DNA from 3 places in the Variovorax glucosi genome. Region 1 is predicted to be linked to each of the others. Evidence: predicted binding sites of a transcription regulator. Region 1 holds the regulator's gene; each other region holds the start of a gene.

The links. Region 1 encodes sigma-54, which starts transcription at its own class of promoters, with help from an activator protein. Its sites were predicted from a motif close to TGGCANGNAANCTGCTTT; they were not measured.
Region 2: the regulator sigma-54 is predicted to act here: its motif matches at 3,188-3,205, upstream of ACSFA3_RS02490 (MSMEG_0572/Sll0783 family nitrogen starvation response protein).
Region 3: the regulator sigma-54 is predicted to act here: its motif matches at 4,180-4,197, upstream of ACSFA3_RS05175 (transglutaminase family protein).

The regions. Positions count from the first base shown of each region.
Region 1 covers NZ_JBPJZE010000003.1:43,632-51,165, reverse strand. The annotation lists gene argS (arginine--tRNA ligase) at 1-1,622, shown strand, start outside; gene ACSFA3_RS14990 (SPOR domain-containing protein) at 1,640-2,353, shown strand; gene ACSFA3_RS14985 (thiol:disulfide interchange protein DsbA/DsbL) at 2,450-3,115, shown strand; gene lptA (lipopolysaccharide transport periplasmic protein LptA) at 3,312-3,932, shown strand; gene lptB (LPS export ABC transporter ATP-binding protein) at 3,935-4,744, shown strand; gene ACSFA3_RS14970 (RNA polymerase factor sigma-54) at 4,764-6,353, shown strand; gene ACSFA3_RS14965 (THUMP domain-containing class I SAM-dependent RNA methyltransferase) at 6,358-7,534, shown strand, end outside.
Region 2 covers NZ_JBPJZE010000001.1:502,897-510,430, reverse strand. The annotation lists gene ACSFA3_RS02505 (hypothetical protein) at 1-1,259, opposite strand, end outside; gene ACSFA3_RS02500 (hypothetical protein) at 1,398-1,607, shown strand; gene ACSFA3_RS02495 (aminotransferase-like domain-containing protein) at 1,654-3,045, opposite strand; gene ACSFA3_RS02490 (MSMEG_0572/Sll0783 family nitrogen starvation response protein) at 3,395-3,877, shown strand; gene ACSFA3_RS02485 (Nit6803 family nitrilase) at 3,880-4,935, shown strand; gene ACSFA3_RS02480 (MSMEG_0568 family radical SAM protein) at 4,898-5,968, shown strand; gene ACSFA3_RS02475 (MSMEG_0567/Sll0786 family nitrogen starvation N-acetyltransferase) at 5,972-6,529, shown strand; gene ACSFA3_RS02470 (sll0787 family AIR synthase-like protein) at 6,531-7,520, shown strand; gene ACSFA3_RS02465 (MSMEG_0565 family glycosyltransferase) at 7,513-7,534, shown strand, end outside.
Region 3 covers NZ_JBPJZE010000001.1:1,083,729-1,091,262, forward strand. The annotation lists gene ACSFA3_RS05160 (thiolase family protein) at 1-640, opposite strand, end outside; gene ACSFA3_RS05165 (IclR family transcriptional regulator) at 642-1,496, opposite strand; gene ACSFA3_RS05170 (DNA internalization-related competence protein ComEC/Rec2) at 1,640-4,078, opposite strand; gene ACSFA3_RS05175 (transglutaminase family protein) at 4,259-7,534, shown strand, end outside.

The DNA of each region.
Region 1 (7,534 bases):
AGGCGGCGTTCGAATCTCCCAAGGTTCCTGCTCACGGCGATTTCGCCAGCACCGCCGCGATGCAGCTGGCCAAGCCCCTTGGTCGCAAACCTCGCGAACTGGCCGAGGAACTCAGCGCCGCGCTGGGCGCCACGCCCGCTTTTGCACGTTGGGTCGACGCGATCGAGATCGCCGGCCCCGGCTTCCTCAATATCCGCCTGAAGACCGTCGCCAAGCAGCAGGTGGTGCGAGAAGTGCTGGCTGCGGGCTCCGATTTCGGCAGGCAGCCGACGACCGGAGAGCGCGTGCTGGTCGAGTTCGTCTCGGCAAACCCGACCGGCCCGCTGCATGTCGGCCACGGCCGGCAGGCTGCGTTGGGCGACGCGATCTGCAATCTGCTGGCGTCGCAAGGTGCCGATGTCTGGCGCGAGTTCTATTACAACGACGCCGGCGTGCAGATCCAGACGCTGGCCAACAGCACGCATTTGCGCGCCCTCGGCTTCAAGCCCGGCGACGCCGAATGGCCGAGCGGCGAAAAAGCACCGGCCTACAACGGCGAATACATCGCCGAGATCGCCGCCGACTTCCAGGCACGGAAGACCGTCAAGGCCGACGACCGCGAAGTCACCGCCACCGGCGACATCACCGATATGGACGCCATCCGCCAGTTCGCCGTCGCCTACCTGCGCCACGAGCAGGATCTGGACCTGAAGGCGTTCCAGGTGAAGTTCGACAATTACTACCTCGAATCCAGCCTCTACACCAGCGGCCGCGTCGCTGCGACGGTGCAGAAACTGATCGACGCCGGCAAGACCTACGAGCAGGACGGCGCGTTGTGGCTGAAGTCGACCGACTATGGCGACGACAAGGACCGCGTGATGCGCAAGCAGGACGGCACGTTCACCTATTTCGTGCCCGATGTGGCGTATCACATCGCGAAGTGGGAGCGCGGTTTTCATCGCGTCGTCAATATCCAGGGCACCGACCACCACGGCACCATCGCCCGCGTGCGCGCCGGACTGCAGGCGGTCGATGCCGGCATTCCGAAGAGCTACCCCGATTACGTGCTCCACACGATGGTGCGCGTGGTCAAGGGCGGCGAAGAAGTCAAGATCAGCAAGCGCGCCGGCAGCTACGTCACATTGCGCGACCTGATCGAATGGACCAGCACCGACGCGGTTCGCTTCTTCCTGCTCAGCCGCAAGCCCGATACGGAATACACCTTCGACATCGACCTGGCCGTCGCCAAGAACAACGACAACCCGGTCTACTACGTGCAGTACGCGCACGCGCGCATCTGCTCGGTGCTCGCGGCCTGGAAGGAGAAGGACGGCGGCGATGCGGCCACGCTCAAGGACGTCGATCTGGGCGCGCTGTCGACTCCCGCTGCGCAGTCGCTGATGCTGCTGCTGGCCAAGTACCCGGACATGCTGACCGCCGCCGCAAAGGATTTCGCGCCGCACGACGTCGCCTTCTATCTGCGCGAACTCGCCGCCAGCTACCACAGCTACTATGACGCCGAACGCATCCTGGTCGAAGACGAAGCGGTCAAGAAAGCCCGTCTGGCGCTGGTCGCCGCCACCGCGCAGGTACTGCACAATGGCCTCGCGATGCTGGGCGTGAGTGCGCCGAGCAAGATGTGAATCTCCTTTTCTCCACCATGAAATCAAGACAACGCGGAAACACCGTCATCGGGCTGATCGTCGGCATCGTGCTCGGCCTGGGCGTGGCGCTAGGCATCGCGGTCTACGTGACCAAGGTGCCGATCCCGTTCATGACCAAGACGCAGCGCGGCGGCGCCGAACAGGACGAAGCCGAGGCGCGCAAGAACCGCGACTGGAACCCGAACGGTCCTCTGTCGGGCAAGGCCGGGGCTCGCCCGGCTGCGCCGACGCAGCCTGCATCGGTCGGTCCGCTGAATCCGCCCAGTTCGGACGCGTCGGCTTCGAGTCCTGCTGTCGTCGCGCCAGGCGCAACGGCGGCTGTGCCGCCTCGCGCCACTCGCGCGCCGGTGCCGGTCGAGGCTGCCCGCACACCGCCGGCTTCGAGTGATCCTCTCGGCGATCTGGCGCGTGCCCGGTCTGGCAATTCGGGCGACAGTAGCACCACAGCGGCTGCCGCTTCCACCGGCGCCGATCCGTTCATGTATTTCGTCCAGGCCGGTGCCTTCCGCACCACCGACGACGCCGAATCGCAGCGCGCGAAGCTCTCGTTGATGGGCGTCGAAGCCCGCATCACCGAGCGCGAACAGGCCGGACGCACCGTCTACCGCGTGCGCGCCGGCCCGTTCAACAAGAAGGACGACGCCGACCGCCTCAAGGAGCGGCTCGACGGCGGCGGCCTCGAATCCAATCTGGTCCGGGTCCAGCGCTGAGCGGTTGATGCCGCTGCAGCTCGACCGGCCTGCCTCCCTGGCGCGGGAACTCCGCGCCGTCCCAAGGCTCTTTCAGCCCACAGGAGAATTTTTCAAATGAAACGTCGTGACTTTTCGCTGACCGCTGCGTCGCTCGGCCTGCTTCCTCTCGTCGCAGTAACCATCGGCACTGCTGCGCATGCGCAGTCCCCCGTCGCGCCGAAGGCCGGCAAGGACTTCATCGCCCTGGGCAAGCGCGCCCCGATCGACACGCCTGCCGGCAAGGTCGAAGTGGTGGAGTTCTTCTCGTACAACTGCCCGCATTGCGCCGCCTTCGAGCCGCAGCTCGAGACCTGGGTGAAGACGCTTCCGGCCGATGTGGCGTTCAAGCGCATTCCCGTGCCTTTCGTCGGCAACGACACCGAACCCAAGCAGCGCCTCTACTACACGCTCGAAGCGATGGGCAAGGTCGACGAGTTCCAGATGGCGTTGTTCCAGGCCATCCATCAACAGCGCCAGCCGCTGAGCGGCGATGCCGGCATCCTGGCATGGGTTGCGAAGCAGCCGAGTCTCGACGCGAAGAAGTTCGGCGAACTGTTCAAGTCGTTCACCGTCGTCGGCAAGGCAAAGCGCGCGACGCAACTGACCACCGACTACCAGGTCGCAGGCGTGCCGGCGCTCGGCGTGGCCGGCCGGTACTACATCGACGGCGACACGGCCGGCTCGTTGGGCCGCGCGTTGCAGGTCACGGAATTCCTGATCGGCGAGGCCCGCAAGGGTTGATTTCGCACGCACCGGGCAGCGTCCGGCGTCGGGGAGGCAGCCCGCTTCGGCGGGCTTTTTTGTCTGCGCGTCAAGCCATTGCACCTGACGCTTACAATCTTCGAGCAAGTTTCGTGCCTTTATGAACCAGCGATACACACTCATCCGATCTCTCTCCCGCCGAATCGTCGTTGCCACCACGACCGCTGTCGCGTTGATGGCGGTGCTGGTGATGCCCGCTCAGGCCGAAAAAGCCGACCGGACGAAGCCGATGAACATCGAGGCCGATGCCATGCGCTACGACGACCTCAAGCAGACCAGCGTGTTCACCGGCGGCGTGGTGGTGACCAAGGGCACGATCATCATCCGGGGCGCGCGCATCGACGTGCGTCAGGATCCCGAGGGCTATCAGTACGGCGTCGTCACCGCGGCGCCGGGCAAGCTCGCCTATTACAAGCAGAAGCGCGATGCCGGCATCGACGAGTGGACCGAGGGCGAATCCGAAGTCATCGAGTACGACAGCCGCGCCGACAACGTCAAGTTCATCCGCCGCGCCGTGATGCGCCGGCTGATCGGCGCGAAGCCGAACGACGAAACCACCGGCGAACTGATCGTCTACGACCAGGGCAACGACACCTTCACCGTCAATGGCGCAGCCTTGCCGCCCGGCGCCAGCGTGGCGGCCGGTGCGCAGGGCGGTCGCGTTCGGGCGATCCTGACGCCGCGTGCGGCTGGCGAGCCAGCCGCGGGCAGCTCGGCTCCTGCGACGCCGGTCGCGCCGACGGGTCGCGGCTTGCGTCCGAGCACGACGCTCGGCGGCGGAGACGCGGCCAAGTGAGCATCGACACCAATCTGGTCAGGAACGAGGCCAAGCCGGTTTCGTCGACCGAATCCGCTGGCAGCCGTCTCGAAGTGCGCGGCCTGCAGAAGCGCTACGGCAGCCGCCAGGTCGTGAAGAACGTGTCGCTGCAGGTGCAGAAGGGCGAAGTCGTCGGCTTGCTCGGCCCGAACGGCGCCGGCAAGACGACTTCGTTCTACATGATCGTCGGCCTGGTGCGCGCCGATGCCGGCGAGATCAGCATCGACGGCGAGCCGATCGCACACATGCCGATCCACAAGCGCGCGCGCATGGGTCTGAGCTACCTGCCGCAGGAAGCGTCGATCTTCCGCAAGCTCACGGTGCGCGAAAACGTGCGCGCCGTGCTCGAATTGCAGCAGGAACCCGATGCCAAGGGCAACATGGCCGCGCTCAGCAAGCAGCGCATCGACCAGCGACTCGAAGAGCTGCTGGCCGATCTGCGCGTCGAGCATCTGCGCGATTCGCCGGCGCTGGCGCTGTCGGGCGGCGAACGCCGACGCGTCGAAATCGCGCGCGCGCTGGCCACGCAGCCGCGCTTCATCCTGCTGGACGAGCCGTTTGCCGGCATCGATCCGATCGCCGTCATCGAAATCCAGCGCATCGTCAGTTTCCTGAAGAGCCGCGGCATCGGCGTGCTCATCACCGACCACAACGTGCGCGAAACGCTCGGCATCTGCGATCACGCCTTCATCATCAGCGACGGGCAGGTGCTCGCCGAAGGCACACCGGCGGAGATCGTCGACAACGCCGAAGTACGCCGCGTGTATCTCGGCGAACACTTCCGGATGTGACCTTGAAGCATTGGACGGCATGAAACAAGGCCTGTCGCTGCGGGTATCGCAGCATCTCGCACTTACTCCCCAGCTGCAGCAGTCGATCCGGCTGCTGCAGCTGTCGACGCTCGAACTCAGCCAGGAAGTCGAGCAGATGCTCGACGAGAACCCGTTCCTCGAACGCACCGCCGAAGAAGCGCAGCGGGAAGAGTTCGGCATCGACTCGGTCGACGCGCCCGGACCGCGCGACGAGGAGTTCGCTCCGTCGGCGGCGGCATCGTCGAGCGACAGCGCCAGCAGCAGCACCTCGACCGCCGAATCCGAAGCGCCGGCCGCCGATACCGCTGAAATCTCCGACGCCCAGCCCGACTGGGAGGGCGACGGCACCGTCGAGATGGCGCCGGACGATAGCGAATGGGGCGGCGATGCGCCGGCCAGCTCCAACAACATCAGCTCCAACGACGGCGGCGACCGGGCCGACGCGACCGAGCTCGCGCGCAGCCAGGAATCGCTGCAGTCCTTCCTGCACCGGCAGGCGCTGAGCCTGCGGCTGGGCGACAACGACCGCGCCGCGCTGCGCTTCCTGATCGAATCGCTCAACGACGACGGTTATCTCGAAGATTCGCTGCCGGCGCTGGCATCCGGTCTGGCCGGCGACGACAACGACCAGTTCGACGATCTGGTGCATCACTTCCAGGTCGCGCTCGGCCTGCTGCAGAGCCTGGAGCCGGTCGGCGTCGGCGCCCGCGACCTCGGCGAATGCCTGGCGATCCAGCTGCGCGCGCTGGCCGATCCGCAGGAGTCGGACGAGCAGGTGCAGGTGCGCAAGACCGCCATCGCCATCTGCAAGCATCCGATGGAATTGCTCGCGCGCCGCGACTTCAAGCGCCTGGCCACGCTCACGCGCAGCAATGAGGAAGAAGTGCGCAAGGCGCTGCAACAGATCGCGACGCTGGAGCCGAAACCGGGCCGGCGCTTCGTCGACGTCGAGCGCAACGTGATCGTGCCGGACGTGATCGTCACGCGCAGCGGCAACGGCACCAACATCAAGTTCCGCGTGATGCTCAACCCCGACGTCATGCCGCGCCTGCGCGTGCACGACATCTATGCCGGCGCGCTCAAGCAGCACAAGGGCGAAGGCAGCCAGGCGCTGTCGCAGCGGCTGCAGGAAGCGCGCTGGTTCATCAAGAACATCCAGCAGCGTTTCGATACCATCCTCCGCGTGTCGAACGCCATCGTCGAACGGCAGAAGAGCTTCTTCATCCACGGCGAACTCGCGATGCGGCCGCTGGTGCTGCGCGAGATCGCCGATGAACTCGGGCTGCACGAATCGACCATCAGCCGCGTGACCACCGCCAAATACATGGCGACGCCGTACGGCACGGTCGAACTCAAGTATTTTTTCGGATCGGCGCTCGGCACAGAGACCGGCGGCAACGCATCCAGCACCGCGGTACGCGCGCTCATCAAGCAGTTCGTGACCTCCGAGAACATCAAGAAACCGCTGTCCGACAGTCAGATCTCCGAGATGCTGAAAGAGCAGGGCATCGAATGCGCGCGCCGCACCGTCGCCAAATACCGCGAGGCGCTGCGCATCGCGCCGGCCAATCTGCGCAAGTCGCTTTGAAATCATGAACCAGCTCAATCTTTTCCTTCCCTGCGCCGCCGGCGTCGAAGACTTTCTCGCCCAGGAAGTGCATGGCCTCACGGGCCTCGCCGGCGACGACCTGATGGCGTCGCGCGGCGGAGTCTTCGTGCGCGGCTCATGGCGCGACGCCATGAAGCTCAACCTGCACAGCCGCCTGGCGCAGCGCGTGCTGGTCGAGCTGGCCCATGCGCCGTATCGCAGCGAGACCGATCTCTACGACATCGCCGGCGGCGTCGCCTGGGAAATCTGGTTCACGCCGAAGCAGACCTTCAAGATCGAAACCACTGCCCAGCACAGCCCGCTGCAGAGCCTGAACTTCGCGACGCTGCGCATCAAGGACGCGATCGCCGACCGTTTCCGCGCCAAGGCCGGCGGCGTGCGGCCGAGCATCGAGACGCAGTGGCCCGACTGCCGCGTCTTCGCGCACCTGACCACAGACACCTGCACCCTCTACATCGACACCTCCGGCGAGCCGCTCTTCAAGCGCGGCTGGCGGCAGGACAAGGGCGACGCGCCGCTCAAGGAAACGCTGGCTGCGGCCATGCTGGCTGCCAGCGGCTGGTGGAACCCGGAAAGCGGCGAAGTTTCGACCGCGCCGTTGTACGACCCGTGCTGCGGCAGCGGCACGATCGCCATCGAGGCGGCACAGATCGCGCTCGGCATTCCGGCCGGCGCGCTGCGGCGTTTCGGATTCGAGAAACTGCTGCCGTTCCAGCCGCACGTCTGGGACGCGCTGCAGGACGAGTCGGAGACGAAGCAGCGAGAAACCGAAGCCAGTCGCACCGTGGGCGCGCCGGTCATCTTCGGCAGCGACGTTGCGTTCCGGATGGTCGACTTCGCAGAGCGCAACGCCGAGCGCGCGGGCGTGGCCGCGTCGATCGAATTCCGCGGCGGCGACGCGCTTCAGCGCATGCCGCCCGTCGAAGGCGGCGGCACGATGATGCTCAATCCGCCATACGGCGAGCGCATCGAGGTCGGCGGCATAGCCCGGCCCGGTGCTCGCGAACAGGCTGAAACGGAAGACGGCGGCGAGTTCTTCAGCCAGCTCGCCAGCCACTGGAAGAAGAACTACGCCGGCTGGACCGCCTGGATGCTCACGCCCGACCTGCAGTTGCCCAAGCGCATGCGCCTGAAGGAATCGCGGCGCGTGCCGATGTGGA
Region 2 (7,534 bases), on a different contig from region 1:
TAGCGGCCACGGTGGCTGCCCCAGTTGGCTTCCCACTGCGATTCGGGCTTGGTCTCGCAGAAGGCGCAGCCGTCGGTCAGCGCGATGACCGCGATCTGGCCCTTGAAGGCGGCCGTGTCCCAGACCGTGACCAGCGCGAACTCGCCGCTGTTGGTGATGGCGATCGCCGTCGGCGTCTTGCCGTCGGGCAGCTTCAGTTTCATGAAGTTGTGCGAGGTGTTCGAGCCGGAGCTGGTGATCCAGCCGTTGGCGAACACCGTCAGCGTGTTGTTGACCCAGCCGCCGCGACCGTAGCCGCGTGCCGACGCGACCGGTCTGGCGTCCAGCGCGGCCGTGCCGATCGGCGAGCCGCCGCGGGCACCCGCGAGTTGGACGGTGTTGGCGTCGTTCGCGCCGCCGTCGCTGCTCGGCCCGCCGTAGGTCGTCCAGGAGACTTCGGGCTTCCAGGCGATGGTGTTGTGCGCCACGCCGAGCGTCTGCAGGCTCGCGACGCCCCAGTATTTCGGCTCCGGCCATTCCGCCGACGGCGTCGCATCGGGCAGGTAGCCGACGTTCACGATGCTGGAGCTGTAGTCGCCCGGGTCGCCGGTCAGGTAGTCGCCGAACTGGTAGGTGCCGCACCATGCTTCGATGCCGGTGCCGCAGCCCCGGTTGCCGGGTTTGCCGTCGAGCTGCATCTCCTTGCGCTGGCCCGACAGGGTCGCATAGCTCTTGCTGGCCCGTGGTCCCGGATAACTGGTGGTGGTGACCGGGCGTATGGACGGCAGGCCGTAGCGATAAGTGATCCCGTCGTCGGTGCCGAAGAGCGCTGCCGTCTTGCGATACGACTCCGGATCGGCGACGCTGAATACCGGCGGCGGCAGTGCGATCGCGATCTTTGCCGAAGGCGCGGCGGTCGTCGGTGCCGTTGCCGAAGCGTGAAGTTGCAACGGCGCGTTGTAAGGCGCGTCGATCGACTGCAGCGGCGTCTTCCGGACGGTGTAGCAGGACTTGGCCATCCCCGGCGCCGGGTCGCCGAACAGTCCGTCGCCGCAGGTGTAGTCGCCCGGCTGCAGCGCCTTCTCGGTGAAGCTGCCGGTGGCGCCGTAAAGCACGTTCGTCTGTGCAATGAGCGTGAACGTACCGCTCTGGCCGGTGAGCTGCGAAAGCATGTTCGCCGCAGGCGCCTTGGCGGGTGGCGGCGGTGCTGCGGTGGCCGGTCCGGCCGAAAGAGCGAGCGATCCAACAATCGCACTTATCTTGAATGCAAAAGTATTCATATGATGTTTCCTAGCTTCGATCTTCGCCGACAGTTGTGTATTCGTCAGGTAAAGCCGTAGTCGTCCGCTGGTTCCGGGTCATTGCACGGGTTAGTTTCCAGATGTGCCGATGTCGGTACGACTCCAAAAATATCCAACATGAAGAAGCTCATCCTTGCCCTCGCGACACTCGTCGTATCCGTCGCCGCAGTTTCGCAACCCGCACCGCCTCCGCGTCAACTGGCGCCGCACATGGACCGTCCGCAAATGCAGCCGCACGGCCGTCCGCATGCCAAGAAGCGGAAGGTCTGGGTGCCCGCGCATCGTGAGCGGGGACGCATGGTTCGCGGCCACTACGCCTACCGCTGATCCGGACCTCTCCCGTCCTCCGCCTTCCGCCTTCCGCCCTCCGCCGTCACATGACCGTGGCGTGCGGATGCAGCGGATGCGCCAGGGTTTCAGCGATCAATCTCAGCGCATGATCGCATTCGTCGCGCGTCATCGGTCCGCCCAGGCAGATGCGGACGGCTTCCGGCGGCATGCCGTCGGTCGAGAAAGCCGCACTCGCCACCACGCCGACATTCTGCGTCCGCAGGTATGAGGCGAATTCCAGCGTGCTCCACGCGGAAGAGAGCGGCAGCCAGAGGTGGAAGCTTTCGCTCACCGGCTGCACGCCGTGCACCGCCAGGTGCTTGCTCGCCAGCGCCTGGCGCGCATTCGATTCGTTCCGCACCGCCTGCAGCATCGCCTCGGCGGTGCCGTCTTCCACCCACAGCGTCGACAGCGCATTGGTGATCGGCGAAGCCATCACCGTCGTCGCGCGCAGTGCGCCCGCCAGCCGCTGCGACTGCCGCGCGCTCGGCGAACACACATAGGCGTTGCGCAAGCCCGCTCCCAGCGTCTTCGAGAAGCCGGTGATGTAGTACGTGAGATCCGGCGCGAGCGTGGCCAAAGCCGGCGGCGCCTGGCGCGGCAGCATTGCGTAGGCGTCGTCTTCGATGATCGGTATCGCATAGCGCAGCGCGATGTCGACCAGTGCCTCGCGCCGGCCGCGCGAGATCGTCGCGGTGGTCGGGTTGTTCAGCGTCGGGTTGCAGTACAGCGCCTTCGGCCGCAGCGTCTTGCATGCGTGTTCGAAGGATTCGCCCATCGGCCCTTCTTCGTCGAGCGGCAGCGCATGCAGCTGGATGCCCAGCTGCGTCGCGATGGCCTTGACGCCGGGGTAAGTCAGCGCCTCGACGCAGATCAGCTCGCCCGGCCTGGCCAGCTGCGAAAACAGCGCGGTCAGCACGCTGTGGATGCCCGGGCAGACCAGGATCTGGTCGAGCCGGCAATCGGGCACGCGCCGGCGCAGCCACTGCATGCCGGCCTCCTTGTCGCGCGGGGTGCCGCCGAAATCTTGATAGCGCAGCAGGTCCCACGGATCGGTGTCGGCCATCACGCGGGCGGCGCTTTCGCGCATGCGCTCGAGCAGGGCCGCATCCTGCGGCTCCGGCGGCAGGTTCATCGTCATCTCGGCACCGCCGCCGCCGCGCAACGGCAGGCTAGGGCTGCTGCCGCGGATGAAGGTGCCGGTGCCGGCGCGCGAATCGATCAGCCCGCGCTTGCGCGCTTCGGCATAGCCGCGAGCGACGGTCGTGTAGTTCAGCCGCAGGTCGATGGCCAAGTCGCGCAGCGTCGGCAGCTTGTCGCGCGCGGTCAGTCGTCCGGTGCGGATGTCGTCGGCGATCAGGTCGGCCAGCATCAGGTAGGCGGGCTTTTCGCTGCTGTCGAGCTGTCTTTGCCAGTGATTCGTGAGTTTGGGCATCGGTTCGCTGCATTGATCGCACGACTTGATTGCATCGGTTGATTGCATGCCGGCTCATTGAACGACGCATGAAGCATGCCCGTGCCACTGGAGATGCATGCATGGATCAGGTGCGATCGGTACCGATGATCGGGTGCATTGATTGCATGGATCGCGCTTCATTCGGGTGCGGACAGGCATCGGAAGCGACAGGCGTCGACCGTCCGGATGCGACCGGAATTCTTTTTGGCGACCCGCAGCGCGCGCGGTTGCTGGTTGATCGCAGCTTGATCGCATCCGCAGGCTTGCGGCATGGCACACGGTATGCGAAAGAGAAGGTCCAAACCACTCATTCCTGCACGGAGTCCACATGCCCAAAGTCACCAAGCCAGCCAACCAGAAAGGCGACTTCCTCGTCGACTACGAAGAAAAGGTGTTCGAAGACGTCAAGGCCGAACCGGGCGAAAAAGCCCTGGTCACGTTCCATACCGTGGCTTTCGAAGGCTCGATCGGTTTCGTGAACCTGCTGCAGGCCACGCGCCTGAAGCGCAAGGGCTACGAAACCTCGGTGTTGCTGTACGGCCCCGGCGTGACGCTCGGCGTGCAGCGCGGCTTCCCGACGCTCGGCGACGAAGCTTTTCCCGGCCACCAGAATTTCAACAAGCAGATCGTCAAGTTCATGGAAGAGGGCGGCAAGGTGTACGCCTGCCGCTTCGCGCTGCAGGCGCTGTACGGCCACGGCGAAGGCTCGCTGATTCCGGGCATCGTGCCGATCAGCCCGCTCGACGTGCTCGACATCGTGCTGCTGCATAAAAAAGCCGGTGCCGTGATCCTCGATACCTGGACGCTCTGACCATGGGCCGCATCGTCCGCGCCGCCGCCGTCCAGATCGCGCCCGACTTCGAGAGCGAGGACGGCACGCTGGCCAAGGTGTGCGAGGCGATCGATGCGGCAGCGGGCAAGGGCGCGCAGATCGTCGTCTTTCCCGAAACCTTCGTTCCGTACTACCCGTACTTCTCCTTCGTGCAGCCGCCGGTGCTGCAGGGGCCGGCGCACATCCGGCTGATGGAACGCGCGGTCGTCGTGCCCGGTCCGGTGACGTCGGCAGTCGCCGAGAGGGCGCGGGCGCGTGAGGTGGTCGTGGTGCTCGGCGTCAACGAGCGCGACCACGGCAGCCTCTACAACACCCAACTGGTGTTCGACGCCGACGGCACGCTGGCGCTCAAGCGCCGGAAGATCACACCGACGTACCACGAGCGAATGATCTGGGGCCAGGGCGACGCGGCTGGTCTCAGGGTCGCCGACACCCGCGTCGGCCGCGTCGGCGCGCTGGCCTGCTGGGAGCACTACAACCCGCTTGCCCGCTATGCGCTGATGGCGCAGCACGAGGAAATCCACTGCGCGCAGTTCCCGGGCTCGCTGGTCGGCCCGATCTTCGCGGAGCAGATGGAAGTCACCATCCGCCATCACGCGCTCGAATCCGGCTGCTTCGTCGTCAATGCCACCGGCTGGCTGACCGATGCGCAGATCGTCGCCATCACACCCGACGCCGGATTGCAGAAAGCATTGCGCGGCGGATGCCACACGGCCATCGTCTCGCCCGAAGGCAAGCATCTGGCGCCGCCGCTGACCGAGGGCGAGGGCATGGTCATCGCCGACCTCGACATGGCCCTGATCACCAAGCGCAAACGGATGATGGATTCGGTCGGCCACTATGCGCGGCCCGAGCTGCTGAGCCTGGCGATCAACGAACGTCCCGCCGCGACCACTTTCCCGATGCCTGCGGGCGCACCTCCTTCCCCGACTTTCTCGACTTTCCACGGAAGCACGTCCCATGACCACGACCACAGCCAATCCAAGCAGCCGCCAGTTGATGACCGAGCTGCAGTCCTTCGGGTTGCGGCTGGTTGATCCGTCGGCCGGCGCGGCCAGCCGTCGCGGCGGTGCGGGGCCGTCGGACCACAAGGCCGTCACCGTCGATGGCCACACGATCATGGTGCCGGTGCACACGTCGACCGCGTGGAATTCGCCGTTCACTGCGCTCGCGCCCGACGCGCAGGGCAACAGCACGATCACGCGCGGCAGCATCCCGATCGCCAGCGTCAGCTTCCCCAAGCAGCCGCGCTTCTACAAGCTGCAGACCTTCGACGGCGTGCCGTATTCGCACATCGCCACGCTGCACGGCAGCGACGTGCTCGCGACCACCGTGCTGCAGACCTGCATCCGCTACGAAAGTCGCAAGAAAACTTGCAAGTTCTGCGCGATCGGCCAGTCGCTCGCGGCTGGCCGTACCGTCGCGCGCAAGACGCCGGAGCAACTTGCAGAAGTCGCGCGCGCCGCCGTGCTGCTCGACGGCATCAGGCACATGGTGCTGACCACCGGCACGCCGAACGCGACCGATCGCGGCGCGCAGATCCTGTGCGAGAGCGCCTTCGCGATCAGGGCGGCGGTCGACATTCCGATCCAGGGCCAGTGCGAGCCGCCGGACGACGACCAGTGGTTCCACCGCATGAAGGCGGCCGGCATCGACACGCTGGGAATGCATCTCGAAGTCGTGACGCCGTCCGTGCGCGAGAAGATCATGCCGGGCAAGGCCAGCGTACCGATCTCGCGCTACATGAGCGCGTTCGAGGCGGCTGTCGGCGTGTTCGGGCGCGGGCAGGTCAGTACCTACATCCTGGCCGGGCTGGGTGACACGCGGGAAGCGATCCTGGAGATCTGCGACCGGTTGCTGGCGCTGGGCGTGTATCCGTTCGTCGTGCCTTTCGTGCCGATCAGCGGCACGCCGCTGGAGGACCATCCCGCGCCGACGCCGGAATTCATGAAGTCGATCCTGCAGCCGCTCGGCCAGCGGGTCGCGGCCGCGAATCTGCGGTCGAGCGACATCAAGGCGGGTTGCGGCAAATGCGGCGCGTGTTCTTCGCTTTCCGTGTACGAGACCTGAGCCATGTCCTACATCGACGACACGGCGGACGAGGTAACGGTCTATGCGCCGACCGGCTTCCTCGTGCGCGAGGCCGTGCAGCAGTGGGAGCGCGACGGCGCACATGCGCTGCGGCGCGCGGTGTTCTGTGTCGAGCAGGGCATCTTCCTGGGCGACGACCGCGACGAGATCGACGAAAGTGCGCAGTTGCTGGTCGCGATGTCGTGCATCGGCGGAATGCCGGACCAGATCGTCGGAACCGTGCGGATCCACGAAGCGTCTCCGGGGTTGTGGTGGGGCTCGCGGCTGGCCGTGCATGCGGCGTTCCGGAACCAGGGACACCTGGGTGCGACGCTGATCAGGCTGGCCGTGACGCGGGCGCGGGCGCAGGGCTGCGGAACTTTCATGGCGCATGTGCAGGCGCAGAACGAGGCGCTATTCAAAAAGCTGCACTGGCGTACGACCGGGACGCTGGCGATCCACGGGCGGCCGCACGTCGAGATGCAGCCGGATTTCGACTTCTATCCGCCGTGCCACGACCCGGTCAGCGGCTTCGTATCGCGGGCGCGCTGCCGTGGATAAGGTGAAGCTCACCGACATCGTCGCGGCACTCCGCGACAGCCGGGGTTTCGCCCACAAGCGCGACATCAGCGACGTGGTCTCCGCGCTCGGTCGCGCGCTGCCGGGCGGTGCGTCCGATCTGGCGCAGGCGGTGCCTGTCGGCGACGACTGCGCCGCGATTCCGGACGGGCACGGCGGCTATCTGCTGTTCGCCATCGAAGGCCTGGTCGAGGATTTCATCGTCCGCATGCCGTGGTTTGCCGGCTATTGCAGCGTGATGGTCAACGTCAGCGACATCTACGCGATGGGCGGACGACCGACCGCCGTGGTCAACGCGATGTGGAGCAGCGGCATGGACCCGGCCGCCGAGATGCTGCGCGGCATGGCCGACGCGTCGTCGCGCTACGGCGTGCCGATCGTCGGCGGCCACAGCAACAACCGCAGCGAGCGTCCGCAGCTCGCCGTCTCCATCCTCGGGCGTGCGAACAAGCTGCTGACCAGCTTCGACGCCACGCCCGGCGACCGGCTGGTGATGGCCGTCGATCTTCGCGGTGCTTACGAAGAGCCGTTCCCGTACTGGAACGCATCGACGAAAGCACCCGCACAGCGGCTGCGTGACGACCTCGAACTGCTGCCGCTGCTCGCCGAACGCGGACTCTGCAAGGCGGCGAAAGACATCAGCATGGCCGGCGCCATCGGAACGGCGCTGATGCTGCTCGAGTGTTCCGATGTCGGCGCCGTCATCGATCTGGATGCGATTCCGCGACCGCCCGACATTCCGCTGCTGCGCTGGCTGACCTCGTTTCCCAGCTTCGGCTTCGTGCTCAGCGTCGCGCCGGACGACGTCGACGCGGTCTGCGCGATGTTCCACGAACGCGGGCTGGCTGCTGCCCCGATCGGCACGGTCGACGATTCGCAGACGCTGACCCTCGTGCAGGGCGCCGAGCGCGAGCAACTCTGGGATCTGCGACAGGACGCCTTCATCCGCGAGACGGAGCCGACCTGTGTCTGACTTCGGTACTCCGC
Region 3 (7,534 bases), on a different contig from region 1:
AGATCGGGCAGCAATCCATGAGCTTGAGCGGCGCGGCGATCGGCCTGGATGCGAGCACGTCGGCCAGCGTGATCGGCGCCGTGAGATGCGCGCCGGGATGGCGCGCTGCATTGGCACGCATCAGCACGGCAAATTCGGCGAGGTCGGCCTCGGTGGTACCGGTTTCGTGCAGGTAGCGCGACGCCATGAGACCGTAGTACGCGGGAACCGATGCACCGTTCGGCACTTCGTAATCGGGATCGCCGACCTGCGCCAGCGTCTGGATCGCGCTGTCTCGCGACTGGCCGGTCAGCCGGTTCTCACCGGCGACCACCAGCACATTGCGGCAGCGGCCGCTGCGCACCAGCTCGCGGGCCAGCATCAACATGGCCGCGCCGGTCGCACCGCCGACCTGCAGGCTGTGCGCATAGGACGGGTCCAGCGAGAAGCGCTCGCAGAACAGCGTCGAAAGCATCAGGTGCGGCAGCGTGGTGGCATAGCCGCAGAGAAGGCCGTCGATGTCGGCGCGCTTCAGACCGGCATCGGTCAGCGCCTGCTGGGCGGCCTGCGCCATCAGGTCGAGCGCGCCCTGCCCTTCGTGCCGGCCGAAGGCGGTGCCGCCGACGCCGGCAATCCAGGCCGTCGAGGTCGAGGTGTTCATGTCAGTGTGTTCCGGGGCGTCGTGTGCCCGAAGTCGCACCGCCGGCGCTGACGACATTCACGGCGCCGCTCCACAGCACTTCGCAGGTCGCGGCTTCGCGCCGCAAAGCCTGCGCCAGTTCGGCCTCGCGCGATGTGATGCGGTCGTTGAGCGCTGCGATGCTGATCGCCGCGACCGGCCGGCCGTCCACGCCGAGGATCGGCACCGAAATCCCGCCCATGCGCTCGACCACGACATCGAGCAACACCGCATAACCGCGCTCGCGTGCCTCAAGGCAGTGTTCTTCGAGCAGTTGCGCGGTGATGCGCGGATAGCGCTGCAGCTGAGGCGCGATCACCGTCAGCGCGGCCTGCCGCTCGGCTTCCGGCATCCAGGCCAGCAGCGCCAGGCTGCCGGCGCCGACGCCCAGCGGACGGCGGCTGCCGATGGAGAGGTAGTTCGCGCGGATCGGATAGCGGCCGACCTCCACATCGACGCACAGCGATTCGATGCCGCTCGGAATCGACAGGATCACGCTGTCCTCGAAGTGTCCGGTCAGCCGCAGCAGCGACGGCCGCACCAGCGGACGCGGGTCGAAGCGGGCCAGCGCAGCGGCGCCGAGCACCAGCAGTTCGGGACCGAGGCTGTAGTGCTTGGTCTGCAGGTTGCGCACGACGAAGCCGTCGTTCATGAGCACTTCGAGCAGCCGCAGCACGGTCGTCTTGTCGAGCCCGGTCGCGCTGGCGATGTCGGTCAGGCGCGTGACGCCGGGATCCGACAGCGCGCGCAGCACGCGGCAGGCGCGCTCGACCGACGACGTGGGCTCCACGGCCCGGTGCGCGAGCATGGAAGGCGGGGTGCGCGTTTGTCCAAGCATGGTTGTCTCTTGTTTCGTTCTACGGAACGCGTTGAACGCGTCGTGCATTGAACGCAGCGCGGCTTCGGTGCGTCAAGAGAACCGCGGAAAGTTGCTGCAGGCGAAACTTTTCAAGGGAAAACCCGGCCGGCCGGCGCAGCCGTTCAGGGAACTTGGTGATGCCAGTACCTCGCCCGCGCCTCCCGCTCGCAACGCACGTCCAACGGCGCAACGCTCGACCATTTGGCCGCGCCGCAATGCGGACTGTTGATCACCGTCACGCCTTGCGCCGCATAGGTTTCCAGAACGACGGGCGCCGGATGCCCGAAGCGATTCCGATAGCCGGCCTGCACGATCGCGAGCTTCGGTCGCACTGCGGTCAACAACTCGACCGTCGACGAAGTCTTGCTCCCGTGATGCGGCACCAGCAAAAGATCGGCCTGCAACACACCCGGCGCACCGCGCGCCACCAGCGCCAGCTCCTGCGGCCGCTCGATATCCCCGGCCAGCAGCACGGAAGCGCGACCGTTGCCGACGCGCAGCACGCAAGAGACCGCGTTCGGCTTGGGCAGACCACCGTTGACCGACGCGTCGCCCGCCAACGGATGTAGCACCTCGAAAACCACTCCGTCCCATTCCCAGCGCTGCCCCGCGACGCAACGCCGCACCGGCCGCAACGCCTGCAGCGGATGCGTCGCCTCGATCGAACTCAGCAGCTCCGCCTGCGGCTGCGTCGCCAGCACCGCAGCAGCGCCGCCAGTGTGATCGCTGTCCCGATGGCTCAGCACCAGCAGGTCGATCCGCTCGCCGAGCGCGCGCAGCAGCGGAACTAGGACACGATGGCCGGCATCGCTTTCCAGGCTGTAGCGCGGGCCGGCGTCGTAGAGCAGGCTGTGCGTGGCGGTGCGCACGAGCACCGCATTGCCCTGGCCGATGTCGGCGGCCAGCAGGTCGAACTCGCCCGATGCGGGACGCGGAAGCTGCCAGAGCAGAACCGGCAGCAGCAAAGGCAGCCCAAGCAGCCGCAGCGCCCACGGCAGGCGCATCGCGATCAACACGCCGCCCGCGATTCCGGCCATCGCCAGCCACAGCGGCGGCGCGGCCATCGACACAGCGGCGAACGGCAAGGCGGCGAGCCGCTGCAGCACCCACGCCATCGCCTGCACCGACAGCGCTGCCAGGTCCCAGAACGCAGGCAGCGCGACACCGAGCATCGCCAGTGGCGTGACGACCAGCGTCACCCACGGAATCGCCAGCGCATTGGCAAGCAGGCCGACGACCGAGAACTGCTGGAACAGCAACAGCGTCAGCGGCGTGAGCGCCAGCGTGACGACGCCCTGCTCCCGCACCATCTGCATCGCGTGCTGTCGCCAGCCACCCTTACTGACGTTGTTTGCATCGACGTTCTCTGCCGCATCGGTCGCAAAGAGCGCCGCTACCGCGACGAAACTGAGCCAGAACCCCGCCTGCATCAGCGCCCAGGGATCGATGGCGACCACCACCGCGCAGGCCAGCAGCCAGACGAACGGCCACGGCCAGCGGCGTCCCGACAGCCGCAGCAGCGCGACGGCCGCGAGCATCCAGATGGTTCGCTGCGAAGGCACGCCCCAGCCGCTGAAGAGCGCATACAGCCCGGCAAGGCAGACGCCGCCCGCCAGCGCGGCCTGCTGCGCGGGAATCCACAGCATCAGCCGCGTGCTCCGGCGCCAGGCCGTACCGATGGCCAGCGCGGCAAGCCAGGCAAACATCGTGATGTGCAGACCCGATATCGCGACGAGATGCGCGACACCTGTGGCGCGAAACACATCCCAGTCGGCGCGCTCAATGGCCGCCTGATCTCCAGTGACCAGCGCGGCTACCACGCCGGCAAGGCGGCGGTCGTCGATGCGCGCGAGGATCGCATCGCGCACCGCCTCGCGTGCGCGCTCGACCGGATGCGCCCATGTCATGGCAAGCCGTTCCGGCGTCGCGTCCTGCTTGCCGGTCCGCACATAGCCGCTGGCCGGCATGCCCTGCTCCCACATCCAGAGCTCCTGGTCGAAGCCGTAAGGATTCAGATTTCCGTGCGGCGCCTTCAGCCGGACGGTGAAACGCCAGCGCTCTCCCGCATGCAGCGGCCCCGGCGCAGCGATCTGCGCGCCGCCGATCGCAGTCTCGGTCGCACCTCGACCCCACAACCCTGTCCCGTTGGCATACCACCCGAGCGCGAGCGCCGCAGGGATTCGCGGCATCGACACGGCTCGGTCCGCCGTCGAAGCCCAGCCCGCCGACTCGACATCCAGCTGGAACCGGATCGCGCCGTCGCCGTGCTGCGGCATCTGCGCGACGACGCCGACGACCTGCAGATCGCGGCCTTCCAAAGACGGATCGAGTGCGCCATCGGCGTAGATCGCGGCGCGCCAGCCGGTGAGTCCCAGCCCCGCCATCGCCCCGATCGACAGCGCGAATGCCAGCTGCCGCCATGAACAGGCGCGAATTGCGTTGGTCTTGCGCAACAGAAGCCAACCCGTCAGCGCAATCGCGACCAATACTGCATATACCTTCGCATCCCACAGCGCAGCCTGCTGCAATTGCAGCGCCGTGCCCACGACCGAGCCCGCCATCGCAGCGAAGCCCGCACTGCTCCGGCGGTCGTCCAGGCTGTCGCCCGGGACCGCTTTTCCCTGTGTTTTCATCCGAATCCGCCCCCTGTGCACGCTCGTGATGGCGCGCTAATTGCTTTGTTCGTCGGCTAGTATGCGTGTCGCCCGAGGCACTCCGACGCAACAAGACGCCACCAAAAAATGTCCATTCACGCCGCTCTACACCACGTCACCCATTACAAGTACGACCGGCCGGTGCAATTGGGACCGCAGGTCGTGCGCCTGCGTCCCGCGCCCCATTGCCGCAGCAACGTCATCTCGTATTCGCTGCGCATCGAACCCGAACTGCATTTCGTCAACTGGCAGCAGGACCCGTTCGCCAACTACCAGGCACGCCTGGTGTTTCCGGAGAAGACGCGCGAATTCAAGGTGACGGTGGACCTCGTGGTCGAGATGGCGGTCTACAACCCGTTCGACTTCTTCCTCGAACCGCAAGCCGAGAACTTCCCGTTCAAGTACAGCGCGGAACAAGCCGAAGAACTCGCCCAGTACCTCGTCGCCGACGCGATGACGCCACTGGTCGAGGCCTATCTCGCCAAGATCGATCGCACCGAAAAACGCACCATCGATTTCCTGGTCGGCATCAATCAGCAAGTTCAGTCCGATGTCGATTACCTGATCCGCATGGAACCCGGCGTGCAGACGCCGGAAGAAACGCTGACCAACGGCAGCGGTTCGTGCCGCGATTCGGGCTGGCTGCTCGTTCAGCTGCTGCGCCACATGGGCCTTGCCGCGCGCTTCGTGTCGGGCTACCTCATCCAGCTCACGCCGGACGTGAAGGCGCTCGACGGCCCGAGCGGCACGACGGTCGACTTCACCGACCTGCATGCCTGGTGCGAGGTCTATCTGCCCGGTGCCGGCTGGATCGGCCTGGACGCCACATCGGGCCTGATGGCCGGCGAAGGCCACATCCCGCTCGCCTGCACGCCGACGCCGTCGAGCGCCGCGCCGATCGAAGGAGTGGTCGACGATGCCGAAGTCGAATTCGGCCATGAGATGGTCGTCACGCGCATCCACGAATCGCCGCGCGTGACCAAGCCGTACACAGACACGCAGTGGGCCGAGATCCTCGCGCTCGGCGATGCGGTCGACAAGCGCCTGGTTGCCGGCGACGTCCGCCTGACGATGGGCGGCGAGCCGACCTACGTCTGCACCACCGACCGCGACGCGCCCGAATGGAACACTGAAGCGCTCGGCCCGACCAAGCGCGGCTACGCGACCGAACTCGTGCAGAAGCTGCGCGCCGAATACGGCGACGGCGGCTTCCTGCACTTCGGCCAGGGCAAGTGGTATCCGGGCGAGCAACTGCCGCGCTGGGCGCTGTCGATCTTCTGGCGCACCGACGGCCAGCCGCTCTGGCACAACCCCGAAATCTTCGCCGACGAGCGCGTTCCCACGCACTACACCAGCGAAGACGCACGCCGCTTCACCACCGTGCTGGCGCACCGCCTCGGCATCACAGAGCGTTACATTCTGCCGGGCTACGAAGACACCTTCTACTACCTCTGGCGCGAACGCCGCCTGCCGGTGAACGTCGATCCGTTCGAGTCGAAGCTCGACGACGAACTCGAACGCGTGCGCCTGCGCCGCGTCTTCACGCAGAAGCTGGACGCGGTCATCGGCTACATGCTACCGATCGAACCGGGCAACGCGAATGCCGACGCGCCTGCGGTCGAAGGTCCGGGCTGGAAGACCGGCCCGTGGTTCATGCGCGACGACCGGCTGTATCTCATCCCCGGCGACTCGCCGATGGGCTACCGCCTGCCGCTCGACTCGCAGCCGTGGGCCAGCAAGGGCGACTACCCGTACCAGATCGACCGCGACCCGACCGCGCCGCGCGGCGACCTGCCGAGCGCGAACGATTTCCGCGCCCGCTACCCGACCGCATCGACCGGCACGCCGACCGGTGCCGATCTGGGCGCCGTGCCCTACGCTTTCGGCTCGCCGCCGACCGTGCCGACCGCCGTTCGCATGCAGGAAGCGCGCGCCGCTTCGGCCGCAACGGGTGCATCGGCCACGTCGGCAACGTCGGCAACGTCGGCAACGTCGACTTTCCCCGCTTCGACGGGTGACATCGGCGCTTCGGCGCCCGGCACTGCCGTCGGCAGCAACGATCCGACCACCGCGCGCCAGCCGCGTCGCGGCGAGTCGGCGCCGTGGGTCACCCGCACGGCGCTGTGCGTCGAAGTGCGCGATCCGCGTCGTGCCAACGGACCGGCTGCAGAGAAGGTCGGCAGCGCTTCCGGCGTGCTCTACGTCTTCATGCCGCCGCTCGCGCGCCTGGAGGACTACCTCGACCTCGTTTCCGCGATCGAAGCGACCTCCGAGCAGCTTGGCCTGAAGGTCGTGATGGAAGGCTATCCGCCGCCGCGCGATCCGCGTCTGAAGATGCTCGCCGTCACACCCGATCCGGGCGTGATCGAAGTCAACATCCATCCGGCGAACAACTGGAAGGAACTGGTCGACCACACCGAATTCCTCTACGAAGCCGCGTTCGAGACTCGCCTGTCGGCAGAGAAGTTCATGACCGACGGACGCCACACCGGCACCGGCGGCGGCAATCACTTCGTGATGGGCGGCGCCACGCCCAACGACAGCCCGTTCCTGCGTCGGCCCGAACTGCTGGCCAGCCTGCTGCTCTACTGGCACAACCATCCGTCGCTGAGCTACCTGTTCTCGGGCATGTTCATCGGCCCGACGAGCCAGGCGCCGCGCGTCGACGAGGCCCGCAACGACCAGGTCTATGAGCTGGAAATCGCGCTGAAGGAAATCGCCAAGAACCGCGAAATCTATGGCGCGAACATGCCGGCCTGGCTGGTCGACCGCACGCTGCGCAACATCCTGGTCGACGTGACCGGCAACACGCACCGCAGCGAGTTCTGCATCGACAAGCTGTATTCGCCCGATTCTTCGACCGGCCGCCTCGGCCTGCTCGAACTGCGCGCCTTCGAAATGCCGCCGCATGCCCGCATGAGCATCGCGCAGCAACTGCTGCTGCGCGCCTTCATCGCGCGTTTCTGGGACGAGCCGTACAAGGCCCCGGCGACGCGCTGGGGCACCGAGCTGCACGACCGCTTCCTGCTGCCGACGTTCGTCAAGATGGACTTCGACGACGTGATCGCCGAGATGCGTCTGGCCGGTTTCCCGTTCGATCCGGACTGGTTCGCGCCGCACCTCGAATTCCGCTTCCCGCTGGTCGGCCAGGTGCAGGCGATGGGCGTCGAGCTGTCGCTGCGCAACGCGCTCGAACCGTGGCACGTCATGGGCGAAGAAGGTTCGTCGGGCGGCACCGTGCGCTACGTCGACTCTTCGCTGGAACGCATCGAAGTGCGCGTGACCGGCCTGAACGAGAGCCGCCACGTGGTGACCGTCAATGGCAAGGTCCTGCCGCTGCAACCGACCGGCACCACCGGCGAG